One region of the Pseudarthrobacter sp. TE3704 genome, then DNA from elsewhere that is predicted to be linked to it. Evidence: riboswitches for the same ligand, from Rfam matches in the RefSeq annotation. Region 1 holds a riboswitch; each other region holds the start of a gene.
The links. Region 1 has a riboswitch for S-adenosylmethionine ahead of ACZ9BC_RS19195 (cobalamin-independent methionine synthase II family protein). Riboswitches for the same ligand answer to the same signal wherever they lie in the genome.
Positions count from the first base shown of each region.

Region 2: another riboswitch for S-adenosylmethionine. It lies ahead of ACZ9BC_RS16995 (bifunctional o-acetylhomoserine/o-acetylserine sulfhydrylase); the one in region 1 lies ahead of ACZ9BC_RS19195 (cobalamin-independent methionine synthase II family protein).
Region 3: another riboswitch for S-adenosylmethionine. It lies ahead of ACZ9BC_RS10750 (DUF1737 domain-containing protein); the one in region 1 lies ahead of ACZ9BC_RS19195 (cobalamin-independent methionine synthase II family protein).
Region 4: another riboswitch for S-adenosylmethionine. It lies ahead of ACZ9BC_RS07615 (aminotransferase class V-fold PLP-dependent enzyme); the one in region 1 lies ahead of ACZ9BC_RS19195 (cobalamin-independent methionine synthase II family protein).

Region 1 covers NZ_JBWCCJ010000008.1:75,635-77,827, reverse strand. The annotation lists gene ACZ9BC_RS19200 (M14 family zinc carboxypeptidase) at 1-762, opposite strand, end outside; SAM riboswitch class I at 989-1,095, shown strand; gene ACZ9BC_RS19195 (cobalamin-independent methionine synthase II family protein) at 1,108-2,193, shown strand, end outside.
Region 2 covers NZ_JBWCCJ010000006.1:171,099-173,291, reverse strand. The annotation lists gene ACZ9BC_RS17005 (HNH endonuclease signature motif containing protein) at 1-11, opposite strand, end outside; gene ACZ9BC_RS17000 (VOC family protein) at 335-973, opposite strand; SAM riboswitch class IV at 1,138-1,253, shown strand; gene ACZ9BC_RS16995 (bifunctional o-acetylhomoserine/o-acetylserine sulfhydrylase) at 1,299-2,193, shown strand, end outside.
Region 3 covers NZ_JBWCCJ010000003.1:644,345-646,537, forward strand. The annotation lists gene opgC (OpgC domain-containing protein) at 1-950, opposite strand, end outside; SAM riboswitch class IV at 1,185-1,300, shown strand; gene ACZ9BC_RS10750 (DUF1737 domain-containing protein) at 1,314-1,592, shown strand; gene ACZ9BC_RS10755 (rhodanese-like domain-containing protein) at 1,589-1,999, shown strand; gene ACZ9BC_RS10760 (O-succinylhomoserine sulfhydrylase) at 2,000-2,193, shown strand, end outside.
Region 4 covers NZ_JBWCCJ010000002.1:778,250-780,442, forward strand. The annotation lists gene hisN (histidinol-phosphatase) at 1-626, shown strand, start outside; SAM riboswitch class IV at 798-911, shown strand; gene ACZ9BC_RS07615 (aminotransferase class V-fold PLP-dependent enzyme) at 949-2,193, shown strand, end outside.

The DNA of each region.
Region 1 (2,193 bases):
CAAGTGGCCCCAGCCGGTGGAGTCGACGTTGTTGAACACCACGGCGCCCAGCTGCTTGGACTTTTCCACCACTGCAGGATCGGCGTTGGGTGTGGTGGGGTACAGGATGGACCCCGAGACCAGCTTTCCGTCGCGTACGCTGCGTGTGCCCTGATGGTGCAGGTCGATCATGTAGTCCACTGTGTATTTGCGCATCACATTGTTGTGCAGCGCCTGAGTTTCCGGCTGGACCTTGTCCACGTGGTCGCGGTTGAGGTCCACCTCCTCGGCGTTGTATCGGGTCATGTTGCGGTCGCCCTTGGCCAGGTAGTCATCCAGCGGGAAGTTCACATCCCCCATGGCGCCGTCGGCGTTCAGCATGGGAACGATCAGGATGTTCACGCCGGCCAGGATGTCTGCGGACTTGCCCGTTCCGAGGTGCTTGACAAATTCCAGCGCACCTTCGGTGGTGAGCTGCTCATTGCCATGCTGCTGCGTGAGGTACAGGATGGTGGGTTTCGCCGGGTCCGAAATGTACTTGACCAGGTGGATGTCGCGTCCCTTGACGGTCTGCCCGATGACCTCAAGCTCCATGGCGGACTGGCGTGCATCCTGGTCCTTCAGGAAGGAAACCATCTGGTCATAGGTGGCCAGCTTCGAGGTGGTGATTTGGCCGTTACCGTCGTAGTTCGGACCTTCACCCACTGAATGGGCGAGCGGTGCCGGTCCTGCCACAACGGCAAGAGCAAGGGCTCCGGCGGCCAGGGTCCTGAAAGTTGCCACGGTTTTTCTCACGGTGCGTTACCTCTTTCGAGTGCATTAGGTGCGTCCAGCCCGCTAATGTCCCCCATTGCCGGCTGTGACATCAGCCAACCAAGCTGGACAAAAGCTGTCAATGGATATGACCGGTAACAGCACCCAGTTATTACGAATCGAAAGCTGTCAACATGGCGCGACATATAGCGAAGCGGATTTGCCCGCGCCTGTGATGGTGGATTTAAGTGAGAGTGAACCATCCGGAGCGGCCAAGAGACCTGGCTCAATGACGCCGCAGCAACCCGTCAGGGCAGGACACGTCCTGCCTGCAGAAGGTGCTACTGCCAGGACCGATGGAAAGGAAAATCCAGCATGTCCCTAAACACCGACCACATCCGCGTGACCCACGCAGGTTCGTTGCCGCGCACGCCCGAGCTTATCGCCGCAAACGCTGCGCGCGAGGAAAACCCGGCCGACGTGGAGGGATACAACGAACTCCTTACCGCTTCCGTTGTGGACTTGGTCCAGCGTCAGCAAAGCCTGGGCATTGATATCCCGAACGACGGCGAGTACGGCCACGCGATGTCCGCCGCTGTGGACTACGGCGCATGGTGGTCTTACTCCTTTGCCCGGATGGGCGGCCTGGAACTGGACAATGACGCCACATGGGCCGTTGAACCGAAGGAATCCACCCCCGGCAACGTCCAGCTGACGGGATTCATCCACCGCCGCGACCGTGTTCTTTTTGCCGAGGCCTACAACGATCCCACCAGCGGCATCTTCACCGGCGGCGCCAAGCCGTTCCCGAAGGTCACGGGACCGCTGGTGTACACGGGCCAGGACGCGGTGGCCTCGGACATCGCCAACCTCAAGGCCGGCCTTGCCGCAACCGGATTGAAGGAAGGATTCGTGGCGGCGCTCTCCCCCGGCAGCGCATCACGGATCACCAACGAGTACTACGCCACGGAGGAGGAGTACATCTACGCCTGCGCGGACGTCCTCCGCGAGGAGTACAAGGCCATTGTGGACGCCGGCCTCACATTGCAGATCGATGATCCGTCCATTGCGGAAAACTGGGACCAGATCAGCCCGGAACCCACGGTTGAGGACTACCTCAAGTTCACCCGGATCCGGGTGGAGGCGCTGAACTATGCCCTCCGCGGCCTTCCCGAGGAGCAGGTGCGTTTCCACCTCTGCTGGGGTTCCTGGCACGGTCCCCACACCACCGACCTCCCGTTCGCGGACCTGGTGGACACAATGCTGCAGATCAACGCCGGCGGATACTCCTTTGAAGCCGCAAACGTCCGCCACGAACACGAGTGGCGGGTGTGGGAGGACACCAAGCTTCCCGAGGGCAAGGTCATCATCCCGGGCATCGTCTCGCACGCCACCAACGTGGTGGAGCACCCGGACCTCGTGGCAGACCGCATCGTCCGTTTCGCCGAGGTAGTGGGCCGC
Region 2 (2,193 bases), on a different contig from region 1:
CTGCCAGCCATACCCAAACTATGACAGTGGGGTCTGACAATCCATGTGGACCACTGGAAGTTCGGCATGAAAAGCCCGGCAGGTACTCCAGCCCAATCTCCGGGCGGGCCAGTAACTGCTCATGTCAGGAACCGGCAACCAGGAACCGGGCACGACAAGAACCGTGCAAACCAGGAACCCGGCAAACCAAGACCGGGCACGCCAGGAAATGGATTCGGCCGCCATCGGCAGGTGACTTCGTTGTCACATGCTGATGGCGGCCGAAGATGGTCGGACAGGGAACCCAGGGGGTGCCCCTGCATGATCCGGCGGCACCGGACCATGCAGCGGGAGGTCAGATAATGACGGCTCCGCTGGCGGTTTCGAATGTGACCGACAGAATGCCCGGCGTCCCGTGCGGCGCCACCCACTCCACGGCCACGTCTTCCAGCGGCTTCTCCACCGGTTCGCCCAGCCACTCGGTGACTCGGGCAGCCGAACCGGCAATGGTGAGGCAGCTCATCTTGACGTTGCTGTCGTAGGCGTTGGACGGGTGCAGGGAGGGGTCTCCCTCCCACTTGAGCATGTACGGAACCTGGGGGTCGGCAATGAGCCCCAGGATGCCGATCTGCTTCCACACCAGTTCACGGCCATCCGGGAATTTCCGGTTGCCGTTCACGGCGGCGCGTCCGAGGCGTTCTTCGAAGGGGGCGAGGTCGTCCACTTCGACGCACCAGCCCATCCATCCGCCGCCGGCCGCCGAGCGGGCACGTACTGCCTGCCCGAAGGGTGCCTTGTCCGATGCAGGGTGGTCCAGGACCTCCACCACCTCGAGGTATTTGTGTCCCGCGAGCGGGATGATCATATTCCGGGTTCCGAACCGGGGGTGTACCCCGCCTTTCACTGCCTCAACGCCGAGGGCAGAGGAAATACGTTCGGTAGTGGCCGCGAGGCCATCGTGTTCACAGGCGTAAGAGACGTGATCCATGCGCATGCCAACATCTTGGCACTTTGTGATCGGGCTCTCAGCTAAGGGTTGCCTTACTGGGATTTTCCGAGGTCAACCCCTTCACGGGTCGACCTCAGACGGCGAAACCGCAGGACCATGTTCGTCACAATGCTGTCCGCTGCATTGGCCATGTTCCTACACTGGGCTCAGGTCATGAGCGCCAGCGCCAAGCCCCGGCTCGCTGGCCGGCAACCCTCCATCCGCGGTGGGGTGCCCCGGGTGAGGACCTGGCTGTCCGGCAACGGCCGGATGGCAAGCGCGGCCCGTGGTGCTCCCAGCCCGCCCCGGGCCCATGTCAAAGGAGCCTTGAATGTCCAACGGATGGTCTTTTGAAACCCGCCAGATCCACGCCGGTCAGGAGCCGGACAGCGCCACCGGAGCCCGGGCGCTGCCCATCTACCAGACCACGTCCTTTGTGTTCCCCAGCGCGGAGAGCGCCGCGAACCGGTTTGCGCTGGCGGAACTGGCGCCTATCTATACGCGCATCGGCAACCCGACCCAAGACGCGGTGGAGCAACGGATTGCCAGCCTCGAAGGCGGCCTGGCAGCTCTGCTGCTCAGCTCCGGACAGGCAGCGGAGACCTTCGCTGTCCTGAACATCGCCGAGGCCGGCGACCATATTGTCGCCAGCCCCAGCCTTTACGGCGGTACCTACAACCTCTTCGCCCACACCCTCAAAAAGTTCGGCATCGCCGTCACCTTCGTTGCCGACCCGGACAACCTGGACCAGTGGCGCGCCGCCGTGCAGCCCAACACCAAGCTCTTCTTTGCCGAGGTGGTCTCCAACCCCCGGCAGGATGTCCTGGACATCGAAGGCGTATCCCAGGCCGCCCACGAGGCAGGCGTACCCCTGATCGTGGACAACACGCTGTCCACGCCGTACCTGATCCGCCCGCTGGAGTGGGGCGCGGACATCGTGGTCCACTCGGCCACGAAGTACCTGGGTGGCCACGGCGCGGCCATCGCCGGCGTCATCGTGGACTCGGGCAAGTTCGACTTCAGCAAGGACCCGGAGAGGTTCCCCGGCTTCAACACCCCGGACCCCACCTACAACGGGCTGGTCTACGGCCGTGACCTCGGGGAGGGCGGCGCTTTGGGCTCCAATCTGTCCTACATCCTTAAGGCACGCGTCCAGCTCCTGCGGGACCTGGGCTCCGCTGTTTCGCCGTTCAACGCGTTCCTGATTTCGCAGGGCCTGGAGACGC
Region 3 (2,193 bases), on a different contig from region 1:
CTGGTTTTGATGTCCGCTTCCGGGGCTCCACCGGAAGCCGGGCTGTAAAACGCGGCGGTCTGCAGGAGGAACGGCTTGTCCCGCCCCTCCGAATAGGTGGCGTAGAAGTTCTCCCCGCCGGAGGCCGTCAGCATCTCCTGCAGCTCCCCTGCGCGGGGGACGGTATTGACCGCCGCACCGCCGGCTGTGTCGTCGTGATAGGCGGTCAGGCCCACCCAATCCACGGCATCGTCCCCGGGATAGTAGGGGGCATAGGCTGAGTCTCCGCCGTCCCACTGGCCGTCACCGTTGGTGTTAAGCAGCGCGAACCCTTCACTTCCCTGCGCAGGCGCGTTCCGGTTCCGGCCGAACGGATAGTCCGTGCCCAGGTACGGTTCCCAGACCATCACCGTGCCGCCGTCAGCCTCCCGGAACGCCGCCGTCACGGCCTGGAACGCGCCGCGGTAGGCAGCGGGCTGCTGGCCCCACTCAACCCAGCTTGCGTTCATGTCCGGGGCAAACCGGATCAGCAGCTGGCCCTTGAAGGTGGAAGCAAGCTCCCGCACCTCGCCGGCGAAGGCTTTCGCGGCCGCGCCGTCAATCTGATCCAGCGGCACCGTCGGTTTCACCGTGAGCATCGCGTGGGCGCCCTGCAGCGAGGACTGCTCCAGGAAGCCCTCAATGTCGTCCTGCTCCGATGGACGGTAGGGAAAGGTGATGTCATGGCCAAAAACGGCCGGTGACGCACCCAAGCGGCCCGCAAAATCGGCGGCGGTATCCTCGCCCCATTCAAGGACTGCGCCCAGCAGCGGCTTCCCCTCTTCCGGAAAGCTCCGTGCGGCCTGCGCGGGCCCGGCGGGGAGCACTACGGCGATGAGGGCCATCAGCACCACGGCGAGGAGTGCCAGGGTTTTCCGGTGGAGGGGCACGGTGGATGACCCGGCGCGGACTCGAGGCACGGCTGTACGCATGCTGATGGGACCCCCTGCTGATGACCTGGTGACGGGGCGATGCCCCACGTGAACTCTATCCGGACGCAGGCCTGGCGGACGGTAAGGAACGCCCGCCCACCTGCGGCGATACCGCCGTCGGACGTTCCCTCGCTTAAGTGCGCAGCGTCGCCCACCACGCGCCGGACCGTTCAGTTACGGAACATGACGACGGCGGCGGTGCGGCTCCGCGTGCCAGATGTTACGTTTTTGGGGAGTAATGAGTACCGGCGCCAAGCCCTGACTGGCCGGTCGGCAACCCTCCCTTTCGCGGCGGGGTGCCTCAGGTGAATACTCGGCATGTCGACCGATTCGAGCTGCAAGCGTGAGAGAAGGAGATCCGTCGTGTCTGACGCACCTGCCCCTGAAGAAAAGCTGTCCTACCGCCTTATCAGTGGCCCGGACGACCGCGCATTCTGCGAGCGGATCTCAACCGCGCTGGCCGAGGGCTATGTCCTGCACGGCAGCCCGGCAGCAACGTTCAACGGCAGCAGCGTCATCGTTGCCCAGGCCCTGGTCCTGCCGGCGGCCATCGCTTCGGCCGACGCTGCCGTCGCCACTGCTGTTGACAACCTGGAGTCAGGCACCGAGGACCTCGAGTTCGACGGCGAGGGCCACGCATGAGCTACGCAGGAGACCTGACGCCTGAGGAAGCCTGGGCCAAGCTGGAGCAGGGCGCCATCCTGGTGGACGTGCGCACCGAGGGCGAATGGGCCCACATCGGCATTCCGGACACCAAGACCACTGACAACGATCCCCTGTTCATCCAGTGGACGTTCCCGGGAGGCATTCCCAACCCCGATTTCATCAAAGACCTGAGCCAGCAGGCGCCGGAGGACAACGGGACCGAGCTGCTGTTCATCTGCCGCTCCGGCCAGCGCTCCATCTCCGCGGCCATCGCCGCCACGCAGGCCGGTTTCACCTCGTACAACGTCCTGGAGGGCTTCGAGGGTGAGCCGGACCGCTACGGCGAACGCACCGTCAACGGCTGGAAGAACCGCGGCCTGCCGACCAACCTGGGAAAGAACTAAGTGACCTTCAATAACGACGCCGCCGGCTGGAGCCCTGACACCCAGGCAGTCCGCGGCGGGCTGGACCGCACCAATTTCCAGGAAACCAGCGAGGCCGTGTTCCTGAACTCGGGCTTCGTGTACGAATCCGCTGCCGCCGCCGAGCGGGCATTCACGGGTGAGGACGAGCGCTTCGTCTACTCCCGGTACGGCAA
Region 4 (2,193 bases), on a different contig from region 1:
GCTCCCGTCCACGGGACGCAGTACTCGGTGAGGAGTTTGGCAGCACCGGCCACGGCTCGCGCAGGTGGATCATCGATCCCATCGACGGCACCAAGAATTTTGTCCGCGGCGTGCCCGTGTGGGCCACCCTTATTGCCCTCGTTGATGAGGGCGAGCCGGTAGTCGGCGTGGTCAGTGCCCCGGCACTGGGCAAGCGATGGTGGGCGGCCAAGGGCATGGGCGCCTACATGGGCCGTTCACTTGCCGCGGCCACCCGGCTGCGGGTGTCTGACGTCTCCAGCCTGTCCGACGCGTCACTGTCATATTCCAGCCTCGGCGGATGGAAGGAACGCGGAAACCTTGACGAGTTCCTTGGCCTTACCGAGGACGTCTGGCGGACCCGCGCCTTTGGCGACTTCTGGTCCTACTGCATGGTGGCAGAAGGGTCGGTGGACATCGCCTGCGAACCCGAGCTCAACCTCTACGACATGGCGGCCCTGGTACCGATCGTGGTGGAGGCGGGCGGCCGTTTTACGTCACTGGAGGGCGAGGACGGCCCGTTCGGCGGCAACGCCCTGGCCACCAACTCCATCCTGCACTCCGAGGTGCTGCAGCGGTTGAACCCGGGGCTCGACGACCTTCTCTGACTCCGGCCCCAACCCCACCTGACCGAAGAATCGACGGCGGGCGCCCCCGAAAGGAGGCGTCCGCCGTCGTTTTCTTCGGCTAAAGACGCCTTTCACGCCGGCGCGTAACAAAAGCCTTAACATTTGCGCCGGCTTCAAACCTGGGCGCCCCATGTTCTACGCTCTTAACCAGGTCACGAGTGCCAGCGCAAAACCCCGGTTTGCTGGCCGGCAACCCTCCATTCGCGGTGGGGTGCCCCGGGTGACGACCAGGCCGGTCCGGAGCGGATGCGGCAAGCGCGGATTCCTGTATTGCGGAGTCCTGTTCTGAAGTGAGGTCTCTGTGACAACTGCCACCGTCTCCCCCAACGCCGCCATCACCACCGAAGCTGCGACCGTTTTCGATGCGCGCAAGGCGATCGCCGGCCGCCCCCTCGCCGCCGTCACCGGCGCGGAAATCCAGGCGCCGCTGATCGCCGGCGGGCATGTCCGTTACGCCAACCTCGACTACGGCGCATCTGCCCCCGCCCTCTCGGTGGTGTCCGCCTACCTCAACGAGATCCTGCCGTACTACGCCAGCGTCCACCGCGGCGCCGGGTACGCGTCGCAAATCAGCACCTCCGTGTACGAGAACGCCCGCAGCATCGTCCGCGATTTCGTGGGCGGCCGGGCGGACGATTCCGTTATCTTCACCAGGAACACCACGGACTCCCTCAACCTGCTGGCCGGCTGCCTGCCCGTCGCTGACGGACGCCATGCCGGTGACGTCCTATACCTGGACATCGAGCACCACGCCAACCTGCTGCCCTGGCAGGGAGTACCCCACCGCAGCATCGTTGCCGCCGACACCATCGCGGGAACCATCGAAGCCGTCCGCGCTGAACTCGAGCAGGGCGGCGTGAGCCTGCTGGCAATCACCGGCGCCTCCAACGTCACCGGCGAGATCCTTCCCGTCCGCGCCCTGGCAACGCTCGCCCACCAGCACGGCGCACGGATCGTGGTGGATGCCGCCCAGCTGGCGCCGCACCGCCGCATTGACATCAGCGCGGACGACGTCGACTACGTCGCGTTCTCCGGTCACAAGCTTTACGCGCCCTTCGGCGCCGGCGTCCTGGTGGGACGCCCTGACTGGCTCGACGCCGGTGTTCCACACCTCGCCGGCGGCGGCGCCGTCAAGGAAGCAAGGCTCGACGGCGTCAGCTGGGCAACAGGCCCGGCCCGCCACGAGGGCGGCTCCCCCAACGTCCTGGGCGCGGCCACCCTTGCCCGCGCCACCCAGGTCATCGCCGGGTTGGACCAGGACCGCTGGCACGCGCACGAGTCCGCCATCCGCTCGTTCCTGGTGGAAGGTCTGCAGGACATCGAGGGCGTCACGGTCCACCAGATCTTCAAGGACACCAACGCGGACACGGACACCATTGGCGTGGTCAACTTTTCCGTCGAGGGGTACGACGCAGGGCTCGTTGCCGCGTACCTTTCCGCTGAGCACGGGGTGGGGCTGCGGGACGGGCGCTTCTGCGCACATCCGCTGCTGAAGCGGCTGGGGCTTCCCTCCGGCTCCCTTCGTGCCAGCTTCGGCCTCGGTTCC